3 regions of the Mesorhizobium sp. HAY1-8B genome follow, and region 2 is predicted to be linked to each of the others. Evidence: riboswitches for the same ligand, from Rfam matches in the RefSeq annotation. Region 2 holds a riboswitch; each other region holds the start of a gene.

Region 1 (4,468 bases), 1.9 Mb from region 2:
GTTCGCGGCCATGCCTCAGTCCGCGTCGAGCGGCTCGGTTCCAACCGGCTTGCCGTCGCGCGATAGCCTGATCTTCTCAACCTTGTCCTCGGCCGCCTTCAGCAGCCGGTCACAATGCGCCTTCAGGGCCTCGCCGCGCTCATAGATCCGGATCGACTGATCGAGCGGCACGTCGCCACGCTCCAGATCATCGACGATCTTCTCCAGCGCGTCGAGTGCCTGCTCGAAGCTCATCGCCTTGACGTCTTCGTTGGTCTCAGCAGCCATCATTCATCCTTTCATCAGTCGCCCGACATGGGCGGCGACCGAAAATGCCAGTCCCTGCAGATCGTAGCCGCCCTCAAGCAGGCTGACGAGCCGGTTGCCGCTGTGGCGGGCGGCGCGCTGCATCAGCTGGCCAGTCGCCCAGTCGAAATCGTCCTCGGTCAGGTTGATCTCGGCCAAGGGATCACGGTGATGCGCGTCGAAACCGGCCGAAATGATGATGAGGTCGGGCGCGAAATTGTCGAGCGCCGGCAGGACGCGCGACAGGAAGGCATCGCGAAACACCTCGCTGCCGGTCCGCGGCGCCAGTGGTGCGTTGACGATGTTGCCGGCGCCAGTCTCGCTCTTCGCGCCAGTGCCGGGATAAAGCGGCATCTGGTGCGTCGAGCAATAGAGCACCGAGGGATCGTCCCAGAAAATATCCTGTGTGCCATTGCCGTGGTGCACATCCCAGTCGACGACTGCGACACGGTCGATGCCGTGCTTCTTCTGCGCATAGCGGGCCGCGATCGCCGCCGTGTTGAAGAAGCAAAAGCCCATTGCGGTGGTCTTTTCGGCATGGTGGCCGGGTGGCCGGGCGGCGACGAAGACATTGTCGGCGCGGCCTGCGAAGACGTCGTCGACGGCGGCGTTGGCGGCGCCGATCGCGGTTATCACCGCCTGCCAGCTCTTCGGGCTGGCGGTGGTGTCGGCATCGATGCGGGCAATGCCTTCGTCCGGGATGGCGGCGCGCACGCGCGCGATGAAATCGGCCGGATGCGCGTAAAGGATGGTGGCCTCGTCGCCTTCCGGCGCCTTGACGCGGTCGAGCTCGGCAAAGGCTTCGTCGTCAAGCACGCGCTCGATGGCGCGCAAGCGGTCCGGCCGCTCGGGGTGACCGGGGGGCGTGATGTGCTCAAGGAAGATCGGATGCGTGTAGAGACGAGTGGCCATGATCCCTATCTAGTGCCCCAACGCCGCGATGGCCATGCGTCGCGGCCCGATGGCTGGGGAAAATCGCTTCTGCGTCCATTGGCGTCGCTGTGGGGATTGGCGCCGCGGACGCTTCGGCATAAGGTCGCCGTCACTGCCTGGTGCCCGCCAGTCTGTTTGTCTAGCCGCATTCTGCGGCGCCAAGTGATTCCACTTGGCTGCAAATGCTCTGGCGGGAGAATCGGGAACACGGTTGAATTCCGTGGCGTGCCCAACGCTGTGAGGGGGACCGCGCCGGTAAATGCCACTGTCGATGACGGGAAGGCACCGGACGCGGGTTGATCCTGAGCCAGAAGACCGGCCTGGCAGGCACCGTCATCCGCATGGTCAGGCGGATGACATCAGAGCGACGTGCGTCCACTTGGACGCACAAAGTGCGCTCTGACGGTGTGAAACTATTGCAATCGCAAGGGGACAAGCGATGCCGGATGCTATGATCGCTCCTGTCGGCGACGGATTTGACCAGATGGCGCGCGACGCGGTCTACCGCGCCATGTTCACGCGGCGCGATGTGCGCAGCCATTTCCTGCCTACTCCTCTCGACGATGAGGTGTTGGCACGGCTGCTGCTTGCCGCCCATCACGCGCCATCGGTCGGGTTCATGCAGCCGTGGAATTTCATCGTCATCCGCGATGCCGCGCGACGGGAGAAGGTGCGCGACCTGTTCCTGGCCGCGCGAGAACAGGAACTGCCTGAAATCGAAAAGGAAAGGCAGGCACTCTACCGCAAACTCAAACTGGAAGGCATCTGCGAAAGCGCGCTCAACATCTGTATCACCTGCGACCGCCAGCGCTCGAAGGGCTCGCCGCTGGGACGTTGGCACAATCCGGAGATGGACCTCTACAGCACGGTCTGCGCGGTGCAGAATTTCTGGCTGGCGGCACGCGCCGAAGGCGTCGGCGTCGGCTGGGTCAGCATCATCGAGGCGCAGGCGCTGAAAAGCCTGCTGTCCATTCCCGACCATGTAACGCCGATCGCTTATCTCTGCGTCGGCCGGGTTTCCGAGTTCGCGCCCAAACCGGACCTTGAAACACATGGCTGGGGCCGGCGCCTGCCCCTGCCCGAACTGATCATGAGCGAGACCTTTTGCGGGAAAGGCGAGGCACCGCTCAAGTCAGCGGCGGCGCGCCTGAACGCCGTCGATGCCGCCCAGGCCTGCCCGGCCGATCAGCGCGTCGCGCCGGCCGTGCCCCAGCGCGAGCCGCCGAAGGAGGAAAGCGCCTTGTCCTTGAGTTCCCTGAACTTCGATGACGCCTCGGCCAGCCGCGCGTCCCAGGCCGGATCAGGCACCTGGCCGGCGATGGTCTTGAAATAGACCTGCATCAGGCAGGCGATGGCGAAGGGCTCGATGAACGCCGCCTTGAAGGCCCAGGCAAAGACGATGGCCAGCACGAAGGCCCAGCCGGCGAGCTGTCCGGGCATGAGGAAAAGAATGGCCCCGGCCGGGGCGAGCATCAGCAGAAAGATGACGAAGGACACGCCCCACATGATGACCGCCAGCCAGACGGCGTTCTTGACCATGGTCTTGCCGTTCTGGGCGTAGAGAACCACGCCCTGCCGCGCGGTTTCGAAAGGCGAGGACGAGTTGATGCGGATGTTGTAGCCGAGGATGATCTCGTCGACATAGGTGAGAGACAGGCGGATCACCGTGTTGATGAAGGAGACCAGGCCGCTCAGGCCCGGAATGGGCAGAAAGGCGGCGACGCCGCCGAGCAGGCCGGTGATCGCGCGGATGGCGCCCTTGACCAGCTGGTCGACGACGAAAAGGATGTTGGCCTCGGCGAAACGCTCGGTCACGACCTGCCGGGCATAGGCGATCTGGTTCTGGCCGGCAGGAACATGATGGCCGTCGATCAGGTGGACCATGACGGCGATATGGCCGGCCTTGACGACGTAGAGGATGTATTCGCGGATCCAGTAGACGGCGATGGAGACGATGCCGAAACCGACCACGCCGCCCCACAGGGCAAAGGACAGCGGTCCATCGGGATCGGTGGAGATATGGCCGACGCCATAGCCGACCGAGGCGCCCGTGCCGGTCGCCATGATGTAGGCCAGCGTGATGCCGAAATAGACGATCATGCGAAAGACAATGAAAGGCCAGGTCCGCATCATGATGGACACCGACCTGCCGATATCGAAATCCCACATGCCCCGAATCTCCCCTCAGAGATGGCTGGGGAGGATGCGCTCTAACCGAAGATTGTCAATCATGGGCGGGGCACCAGGCCGCAGACGGGACTTCAGTTCGATTGCGGACCCGGTTCTTTGAGCAGCCCCTCAAGCAGTTGCTTGAACGCCGCCACCACCTTCCTCGACGTGGCTTCGGGGTCGTTTGAATTGGCGATCCGCTGCGACGCCTGGCTGCTCGCCCCGTTGATAAGGCGCGCGGCCGTTTCAGGGTCGACGCCCGGGACGACCACCCCTTCCCTCTGCAGCGCGGTCAGATGATCCGTCATTGAGCCAACGCAGGCATTGGCATTCGACCATTGTGCCGGATCGCCCAGCACAGCAGGGCCATCCCGGAACATTATGCGCTGGATTTCCGGCTCCAGCGCCATCTCGATATAGGTGGTGCATTCGTCGACGAAACGCTGCCAGCGGGTCGGCGCTCTCGACGCGATCTCGTTCACCCGAGCCGCCATCTCGCCGTCGATTTCGGCGATAACCGCCTCCAGCAGCCCCTTCTTGTCGCCGAAGTGATGATAGAGCGCGCCGCGCGTCAGCCCGGCGGATGCCGTGAAATCGTCCATCGACGCTTCGGCATATCCGATCGAACCGAACGCCTGGCGGGCAGCGGCGATCAGCTTGGCGCGCGTCTCGGCGATCATCTCCTTGCGGGGTCTGCGCATTCTGCCTGGCCTTATCCACATACGCCACGTATGCCAATTGACATACGCTGCGTATGATCTATCTAGTTCTCATACGCTCCGTATGTAATTGGCATATCGCCTTTTGTCGAGGAACCGGATCATGCAGAACCCTTACTCAGAGATCTTTCGCGCCCCCGGTGCCAAGGGCTTCGCAGCCGCCGGTTTCCTGGCGCGCCTGCCGATCGCCATGGCGCCCATCGGCATCGTGGCGATGCTGTCGCAGACGCGTGGCGAATACTGGCTGGCCGGCGCTGTCTCGGCGACATTCGCATTGGCCAACGCTTTCCTGGCGCCACAAATATCAAGACTGGTCGACCGCCTTGGCCAGACCCGGATCGTCGTGCCCACCACAATCATCT
Region 2 (4,468 bases):
GCCGCTTTGCCCGGCGCTGGGTCTACACGGCGGGCGCCTGCCTGCTCGCCATCGGCTCGCTGTTCTTCGTCACCCATACGCTTGCCGGGCAACTGGCGGGGATGCTGTGCCGGGTGATGGGCGCGAGCGCTTTGTCGATCACGCTCAACCTCTACATCATGGACCACATCCGCAAGACCGACTTCATGCAGGCCGAATCGCTGCGCATGGCGTGGTCGATGTTCGCCTGGACCGGCGGGCCGACGCTCGGCATCTTCCTCTATACACGCTTCGGCATCTACGCGGCGCATGGAGCGGTGGCGGTGTTCGCGCTGGCCTTGCTGGCGTTGTTCTGGACCTATCGGCTGGGCGACAACCAGTCGATCCGGCCCGGCAAGACCCGGCCGGCCAATCCGCTCGCCAATATCGGCCGCTTCGTCGCGCAGCCCAGATTGAGGCTTGCCTGGCTGATCGCCTTTGGCCGCTCCTGCTTCTGGACGACGTTCTTCGTCTATGGGCCGCTGTTCATGGTGATCACCGGCCAGGGCGAGCTGGCCGGCGGCCTCTTGGTCTCCGCCGGCAATGCGCTGCTGTTCATGGCCATCTTCTGGGGCAAGGCCGGAAAACGCTTTGGCGGTCGCATGACCATGACCTTTGCCTATTTCGCCATGTCGGCAACGCTCATGGCGGCAGGCGCGGTGGGCGAGAGCGTGCCGCTGCTCACCGGCGCCTTCCTCTTGTGCGGCGCCTTCTTCACCATCGCGCTCGACGCCTTGGGTTCGACCGCCTTCATGCGTTCGGTACGATCTTATGAACGGCCGCAGATGGCTGCGGTCTACCGCACCTATCTCGATTTTTCCGAACTGACGCCGCCTCTGGTCTATTCAGTGGTGCTGGCTTTCTTCGGGCTGGGTTCGGTGTTCGTCACGCTCGGCCTGCTGGCGGCGGCGTGCGGCTTCGTGACCTGGCGCTATCTGCCGAAGTCACTGTGAGGATCACGGCGAAAGCGTTGCGTGGTGTTCGCGCACCCAGTTGTGGAAGCGGTGCAGTTCATATTCCTCGGGCATCAGCACGCCGGCGGCGTGCCGCATCGAGCGCAGGCCTCTCTGGTTGACCTCGCAGATCGCCGCATCCTCCTCCAGCACCTGTGTGCCGAAGGCGATGATGTTGTCGATGTCGGTCGCGGCCAGCGCCTCGGGCGCGAACAGCCATTCGGAGACAAGTTCCGTCTGTTCCGGCCCGAGCGGCACCAGCCGAACGGTCCTGACATAGTCGACATGGCCGACGATGAACATCGAGGGCAGGCTGGTGGCGTAGGTCTGGCCGGCGGCGCGTTCGGCTGGTGTCAATCCCGAGAAGACCGGCCCATGGGTCTTGCCGTCGCTCGACCAGGTTTCGGCGCCCGCCCGCAGACCACCGGAAAACTCCGGCGCGTCATTGTCGGCGTGGCGGGTCCATTCGGGGTCGTCATGCCGGCTCATCAGGCCGCGGCCATAGATCGGCACCAGCCGCGACAGGTCCTTGTGGACGCCCGGACAATGCAGGCACTCGTTGAAGTTCTCCCAAAAGATCTTCCAGTTGCAGTGCATCACCTTGCGCAGCACATGGCCTGCCACCAGCGTTTCCAGAGGCCAGTTGCCGAGATTGCCGGAGGCCGGGTCGAAGGATGCCTGCGCGGAGCCCGCCGCGTCCTCCTGCAAATTGATGAACACGAAGCCGCGCCATACCGAGAGTGCGACGCGATAGAGCGGATGGTCGGCCTTGTCGAAGCCGTCCGGCAATGATTTCGACGGCACGCGCACGAGGTCGCCGCGCAGCGAATAAGACCAGGCATGATAGGGGCAGGTGATCAGCCGCGCCTTCAGCCGGCCCTCGCTCTCCTGGCAAAGTTGGGAGCCGCGATGCCGGCACGTATTGTGGAAGGCCCGTAACGCGCCGGTGTCGTCGCGCAGCACGATGATGTCCTGCGTGCCGATGCGGAATCGGCGAAAGGCCAGCGGTTGGGCCAGATCGGCCTCGCGGCAGACCAGCAGCCAGTTCTTGTACCAGATGGCATCGAGGTCCAGTTGATAGGCCGCTGCATCCCAATAGGCCGATGAGGGCAGGGTGGGTTCGGCCTGGGTCAGGCCGTTATAGGGATGGCGCTCGCTGGCAATTGGCTGCATGGCTGGCTTCCTGTGAAGAGGCAGCCGACACCCGGCCAGCATAATTGTCAATTGTGGTGCCGATGACGGCGGATGTGGGCGGCATGGCGTAATCGCGCTGGTTACCGGCGGAATTTGGTTTGCCGGAGGCGATGATTCTGCCTATAGTCGCCGATGTCGTCGGTTCCATTTTGGAGCCAAGAGGGAATACGGTGCGGGCTGACTTGTTGCCCAATGCCGTTGCTGCCCCCGCAACTGTGTGCGGTAGTCCTCTCCATATGCCACTGAAGATTTGTCTTCGGGAAGGTGGGGAAGGGCGCTGATCCGTGAGCCAGGAGACCTGCCGGCGACAGGAAACTGACTTCGATGCCCTCGGGTGGAGGGTGAAAGGACAAGACATGACTACCGCTTCCGTCTCTCTCGGCGCCTCCGTTTCCTCGCAGTCGCGCTTCATGCAGCTGGCGCTCGCCGCGCTGCTCGGCACCTTCATCATCGGCTTCGTCGGCTTCTCGCATATCGATGCGGTCCACAATGCCGGTCATGACAACCGGCATTCGATGGCGTTTCCCTGCCACTGACGAGGATCTGACATCATGAATCTGTTTCGCAACGTCGTGTTCATCGCGGCGATCGCAGGGCTCGTGGCCGGCGTCGTTCTCGCCTGCATGCAGGCCTATGCCACCGTGCCGCTGATCCTCAAGGCGGAAGTTTACGAACAGGCCGAAGGCGGCCATAGCCATGACCATGCCACGGCGCCGGCTGATGCCGCCAGCGGCAACGCAATGAGTTCCGCCGCGCCAGCGGCATCGAATGCCATGAGCGCTGCCACCCCGGCTCCGGCCGCAGCGGCTGTTCCGGCCGAGGACGAGGGCTGGGCGCCTGCCGACGGCTTCGAACGTTTTGCCTTCAACGTGGTGTCCAACGTCGTTACCGGCATCGGCTTCGCGCTGATCCTGGTCGCTGTTTCGGAATTCGCCGGAGGCATCGGCAATTGGCGCCAGGGCGTGTTCTGGGGCCTGGCCGGCTTTGCCGTTTTCACGCTGGCGCCCGGCCTCGGCCTGCCGCCGGAACTGCCGGCCATGCCGGCGGCCGACCTCACGCAGCGCCAGATCTGGTGGGTGGCAACGGTGGTCGCGACCGCCATCGGGCTTGGCCTGATCGCGTTCCGCAAGTCGTTGCCGCTTGCCATCCTTGCCGTGCTGCTGATCGTGGCGCCGCACATCGTCGGCGCGCCGCAGCCCGATAGCTTCGAGACACCGATCCCGGAAGGCCTGCACCACCAGTTCGTGGTGGCGGTGACGCTGACCAATCTGGTGTTCTGGCTGGTGCTTGGCGCCGTCGTCGGCGTGGTGCGCGGACGCTTCACCGGCACCGCGACCAGCCTGCGCGACAGCTTTGCCTGATCGCGGCAAGCTGAGCTTCATCATTGGTGGCGCGCGCTCGGGAAAGAGCGCGCACGCCGAAACCCTGGCGACGGCGTTGCCCTCGCCATGGGCCTATATCGCCACCGCGCAAGCCTATGACGACGAGATGCGCGAGCGCATAGCGCTGCATCGGGCGCGGCGCGGCGCGGGCTGGACGACTATGGATGCGCCGCTCGACCTCGCCGGCGCGCTCGAGGCTTTGCCCGATAGCCACCCGGTGCTGGTCGACTGCTTGACGCTGTGGCTGACCAATCACATGCTGGCAGACCATGACCTTGGGTTTGAGTGCCGGCGGCTGGCGGATGTGTTGTCGCGACCTCGCGGGCCGTGGTTCGTGGTATCCAACGAAGTCGGGCAAGGCATCGTGCCGGACAATGCGCTGTCGCGCCGCTTTCGTGATGAGGCCGGTCGGCTCAACCAGCAGGTCGCGGCGATCGCCGATACGGTGCTGCTGATGGTGGCGGGGCTGCCACTCAAGGTGAAATGAGATGACCGATATCGACGGCAAGACCACCGAAGACCGGGACGAAGAGCGCCACCGCGCCAAGATGGCCAAGCGCAAGGCGGTGCAGGACGCCGAGGTGGCGGCCAAGACGATCGAGAAGGGCCTGCTGATCGTCAACACCGGCCCGGGCAAGGGCAAGACGACAGCAGCGTTCGGTTTGGCGCTCCGCATGCTCGGCTATGGCAGGCGCGTCGGCGTCGTCCAGTTCATCAAGGGCAAGTGGCATACCGGCGAGAAGGATGCTTTCGCAACCTTCGGCGACCGCGTCGTCTGGCACGCAATGGGCGAGGGCTTCACCTGGGAGACGCAGGATCTGAAACGCGATATCGCCGCTGCCGAAGCCGCCTGGGCCAAGGCGCTGGAGTTGATGGCCGATCCGTCCATCAGCCTTGTCGTGCTCGACGAGCTCAATATCG
Region 3 (4,468 bases), 3.8 Mb from region 2:
GCACTGCGCGTCGCCACGCGCATCGAGATCGCCAAGCTCAAGGAATCGATGCCCAAAACGACCATGATCTACGTCACTCACGACCAGGTCGAGGCGATGACACTGGCCGATCGCATCGTCGTGCTCAAGGACGGGCACATCGAACAGGTCGGCACGCCGATGGATCTCTACAAGAAGCCCGGCAATCTGTTCGTCGCCCAGTTCATCGGCTCGCCGGCCATGAACATCCTGCCGGCGACGATCGACAAATCAGGCAGCCCGACCGTCGTCAGCCATGTCGGCGGGCGCAAGGCTACGGTGCCGATCACGACGCCGGCCTCGGCGAAGGGTACGGCTGTAAGCTTCGGCGTGCGGCCGGAGGACCTGATCATCGCCACCGGCGCGGATTATCTGTTCGAGGGAACGGTCGATTACGTCGAGCAGCTCGGCGAGGTTCAACTGGTCTATGTCGACATCGGCCGCGCCGACCTGCCTCTGGTGACCAAGCTGCCGGGCAATGTCGAGGTCAAGCGCGGCTCGACGCTGCGGCTGACAGCCAATGCCGAGGACTTGCATATCTTCGACACGGACGGGCGGTCCTTCGCGCTGCATGAAGCGGAAGCAAAGGCGGCTTAAGATGCCTGTCTGGACGGCAAAAAAAGAGCGGCGGGCAAGGCCCGCCACTCTTTTTTAGGATCGACTTTGGCTGTTAGTGGCCGAAGAGATTCCGGTCAGCGCCCTGGGGTGCCGACTTCTGCGCGTCGCCCGACGAATTGAGCAGCTTATAGACGGGCGAATCGCCGTTGCGGATCGAAGCCGTACGTGAGTTGTCGACCGAAGTCGCGGCAGGCTGGTTGGCGCCATTGGAGCCGTAGTTGTCGCTGCCGGCGAAAGCGCTGCCGGAGAGAGCCAGAACGGCGGCGGCAGCAATGATGATCTTGTTCATTTCAAGTCTCCTGAATTTCAAGTTTCAACGGGGCGGCAGGCGGGCCCGCCACCCCGGAGAATCGGCTGTTAGTGGCCGAAGAGATTGCGGTCGGCACCCTGAACAGGTGTCTGGGCAGCCGGTTCCGACTTCTTGATCGAAGCGGTGTAAGAGCTGTCGGTCGAAGTAACAGCGGGCTGGTTGGCGCCATTGGAGCCATAGTTGTCGCTGCCGGCGAAGGCGCTGCCGGAGATAGCCAGAACGGCGGCGGCAGCAAGGATGATCTTCTTCATTTCAAGTCTCCTGAATTCTTCGAGTTCCGCCAAGGCGGCGAGCCGAGCCCACCGCCTGCTGGAAATCGACTGTTAGTTGTTGCCGAAGAGGTTGCGATCGGCACCCGTGACAGGCGCCTGAGCAGCCGGCTCCGACTTCTTGGTCGAAGCGGTATACGAACCGTCGACGGCAGCAGTGGCTGCAGGTGCATTCGAACCATAATGATCGCTACCAGCGAAGGCGCTGCCGGAAATGGCCAGAAGGGCGGCGGCAGTGAGAACAATCTTTTTCATTTTTGGTACTCCAGTATTTTTCCGTCCGTCTAGCGGCGTGTCTTGGGATTAAAATCGCGTCGTTCGGACAGCCCCGATGTGGGAAAGCCAGGTGGCCGTTTCCAATCACGAAGTTGTTCCGTGTGGACCAAGAGTCCACCACTTGAAATTGTACCAAAGCCTTCCGGATCAAACATTTTTCTTTTTGATATCAATCGATTAGATAAAATCAGCAACGCGATCACCTGATGTATCGCAGGCCCAGCGTTCACACCATGCTGTACGCACCGTCAACAGAAACGAACCGTTCGGTTCGATTTTAGAATCTGCTAATAGTCACTTTTCGAAACCGTTAACCTTTCTTGCTTCGATTCCGGGGCGATTTCGATAGCCGGCACCGTCTCCACCGAGACACGTTTCGTGGCCGTTGTTCCCGGCCCGCCCGCTGCGCAAGCGTGTCGCGCCACATGGATGCGATGTCGCTTTCATGCCGATGTGGCATGCGCTGTCGTGATTAGATCATGACCATCTCAGGTGCCGCTTCGTGACGACGGGGCGGAGAATTGGGAAGCCGGTCAAAGTCCGGCGCTGCCCCCGCAACGGTGGTGGAGTTCAAGTCGCAACGGGAGACCACTGGGCGAAAGCCTGGGAAGGTGTAGCGACCGTCCGAAAGGACACTCCAGAGCCCGGAAACCAGCCCGAGATTTTTGAACTCGACTGATCGCGGTGGGCGGTCAAGAGGTGGATAGTGCATGACCGGCGCTTCGCCGGGACTGCATCCGATCCTTCCTCCATCACCACCATAGTCAGTCCTTAAACACGAGGACAGGACATGGATGTGCGCAACGATATGCTGAGGCTCCTGGACAGCCGCAGAGAGGGTTTCTCGCTCGAACAGCCCTTCTACACCGACCCGGACTATTTCAAGCTCGACATGGAGCTGATCTGGTACCGCGACTGGCTTTTCATCGGCCATGATTGCGAATTGCCCAAGCCCGGCAGCTTCATCACCGTACAGGTCGGCGACTACCCGGTCGTGCTGGTGCGCGATCAGCAGGGCAAGATCAACGCCTTCCACAATTCCTGCCGCCATCGCGGAAGCCGGGTCTGCAACACGGACAAGGGCACGGCCGCCAAACTTGTCTGTCCCTATCACCAGTGGACCTATGAGCTCGACGGTCGCCTGCTGTTTGCCCGCCAGATGGCCGACGGTTTCGACAAGAGCCAGTTCGGGCTGAAGCCGGTCGCCTGCGAAAGCGTTGCCGGCTACATCTTCATCTGCCTGGCGAAGGAGCCAGCCGACTTCGCGCCGATGCGGGCGATGATCGAACCCTATCTCAAGCCGCATCGGCTCAGCGAGGCAAAGATCGCCTTCGAGAGCACCATCGTCGAAAAGGGCAATTGGAAGCTCGTCTGGGAAAACAACCGAGAGTGCTATCACTGCGCGGGCAATCATCCGGAGCTGTGCAAAACCTTCCCGGAAGCACCGACCGTGACCGGCGTGCAAGGCGCCGACAGCGATCCGGAGATGCTGGCGCACTGGGCCAAATGCGAAGCGGCCGGCCTGCCGAGCAAGTTCCGTATCGACCCGGCGGGGCAATACCGAGCCACGCGGGCGCCGCTGCTGCGCGATGCGGTCAGCTACACGATGAACGGCAAGCGGGCGGTGAAGAAGAACCTCTCCGACAGCGTCTCGGCCGACCGTATCGGCACATTGATGCACTATCACTACCCGACGACCTGGAACCATATCCTCATCGACCATGCCGTCACCTTTCGCGTGCTGCCGATCAGCGCCACCGAAACCGCCGTGACGACCAAGTGGCTGGTGCACAAGGATGCGGTCGAGGGCGTCGACTACGATCTTGCCGAGCTCACCCATGTGTGGACCGAGACCAACGATCAGGACCGCCGCATCGTCGAGGAAAACGCCCTCGGCATCCTGTCGCCGGCCTATGAGCCCGGCCCCTATTCGGAGCTGCATGAGGGCGGCGTGATCCAGTTCGTCGACTGGTACGCCCGCTTCATCGGCCCGCGCCTCGCCGAAGGCGGCCGGCCGGCGCTGCGCAGCGTCGCCTGAGAGGTTGAGGGATGAATGCGATGACCGACCTTGGCCTCTATCGCCATCTCGATCAGATGGCGCCCTGGAACGACAGGCTGCAGGTGCTGGAAGTGATCGGCGTCAGCGACGAGGCGCCTGACGTCAAGACCTTCACGTTCCGATCCGACAACCAGACCTGGTTCCGCTACAAGCCGGGCCAGTTCGTGACGCTGGAGCTACCTGTACCGGACGGGCCGCTGATGCGCACCTATACGCTGTCCTCCTCTCCGTCGCGGCCCTTCTCTATCGCGGTCACGGTGAAGGCGCAGGCCGGCAGCATCGGCACGCGATGGATGTTCGATCACCTGACACCCGGTTCGCACGTCAAGGCCTATGGGCCGAGCGGCGACTTTTCGCTGCACAGCCATCCGGCGGCCAAATACCTGTTCATCTCGGCCGGGTCCGGCGTGACGCCGATGATGTCGATGCTGCGCTGGCTGAACGACTGCGCGCCATGGACCGATGTCGGCTTCGTCAATTGCGCGCGTCGCGCCGAAGAGATCATTTTCCGCAAGGAGCTTGAGCTGCTCGGCGGTCATATGCCAGGCCTGTCGCTGGGCTTCATGATCGAGGAGCGGTCAAGCCGCGAGGGCTGGTATGGCCATATGGGCCGTATCGACGCCATCCGGCTGCCATTGCTGGCGCCCGATTTCCGTGAACGCGAAATCTTCTGCTGTGGTCCGGACCCTTTCATGCGCGCCGTGCGCGGCATGCTGGAAGCCGCCGGCTTCGACATGACGAAATACCACCAGGAGAGCTTTGCCGCACCCGCGGTGGAGGAGATCCCGGCGCCGTTCGCAACGCCGGCGCAGGATGGCGTGGCCGTTCCCGTCGAGGCCGCAACGCAGATCCGCTTCGCGCTTTCGGACGTCGACGCCGAATGCGTCGCCGGCCAGACCGTGCTGCAGACGGCGCGTG

The links. A riboswitch is a leader RNA that binds a small molecule or an ion and turns the genes downstream of it on or off. The one in region 2 is predicted to bind cobalamin.
Region 1: another riboswitch for cobalamin. It lies ahead of bluB (5,6-dimethylbenzimidazole synthase); the one in region 2 lies ahead of AC1VON_RS24590 (CbtB domain-containing protein).
Region 3: another riboswitch for cobalamin. It lies ahead of AC1VON_RS06750 (aromatic ring-hydroxylating oxygenase subunit alpha); the one in region 2 lies ahead of AC1VON_RS24590 (CbtB domain-containing protein).

What each region holds. Positions count from the first base shown of each region.
Region 1 is NZ_CP200321.1:3,245,916-3,250,383, reverse strand. Features, by position in the region: gene AC1VON_RS15215 (exodeoxyribonuclease VII small subunit) at 16-267, opposite strand; gene AC1VON_RS15210 (histone deacetylase family protein) at 271-1,197, opposite strand; cobalamin riboswitch at 1,362-1,557, shown strand; partial or broken gene bluB (5,6-dimethylbenzimidazole synthase) at 1,658-2,317, shown strand; gene AC1VON_RS15200 (hypothetical protein) at 2,404-3,387, opposite strand; gene AC1VON_RS15195 (TetR/AcrR family transcriptional regulator) at 3,480-4,088, opposite strand; gene AC1VON_RS15190 (MFS transporter) at 4,210-4,468, shown strand, end outside.
Region 2 is NZ_CP200321.1:5,126,568-5,131,035, reverse strand. Features, by position in the region: gene AC1VON_RS24600 (MFS transporter) at 1-971, shown strand, start outside; gene AC1VON_RS24595 (aromatic ring-hydroxylating oxygenase subunit alpha) at 975-2,144, opposite strand; cobalamin riboswitch at 2,288-2,485, shown strand; gene AC1VON_RS24590 (CbtB domain-containing protein) at 2,522-2,701, shown strand; gene AC1VON_RS24585 (CbtA family protein) at 2,717-3,526, shown strand; gene cobU (bifunctional adenosylcobinamide kinase/adenosylcobinamide-phosphate guanylyltransferase) at 3,519-4,034, shown strand; gene cobO (cob(I)yrinic acid a,c-diamide adenosyltransferase) at 4,036-4,468, shown strand, end outside.
Region 3 is NZ_CP200321.1:1,351,070-1,355,537, reverse strand. Features, by position in the region: gene AC1VON_RS06770 (ABC transporter ATP-binding protein) at 1-615, shown strand, start outside; gene AC1VON_RS06765 (DUF680 domain-containing protein) at 689-925, opposite strand; gene AC1VON_RS06760 (DUF680 domain-containing protein) at 994-1,197, opposite strand; gene AC1VON_RS06755 (DUF680 domain-containing protein) at 1,270-1,470, opposite strand; cobalamin riboswitch at 1,965-2,165, shown strand; gene AC1VON_RS06750 (aromatic ring-hydroxylating oxygenase subunit alpha) at 2,282-3,529, shown strand; gene AC1VON_RS06745 (FAD-binding oxidoreductase) at 3,550-4,468, shown strand, end outside.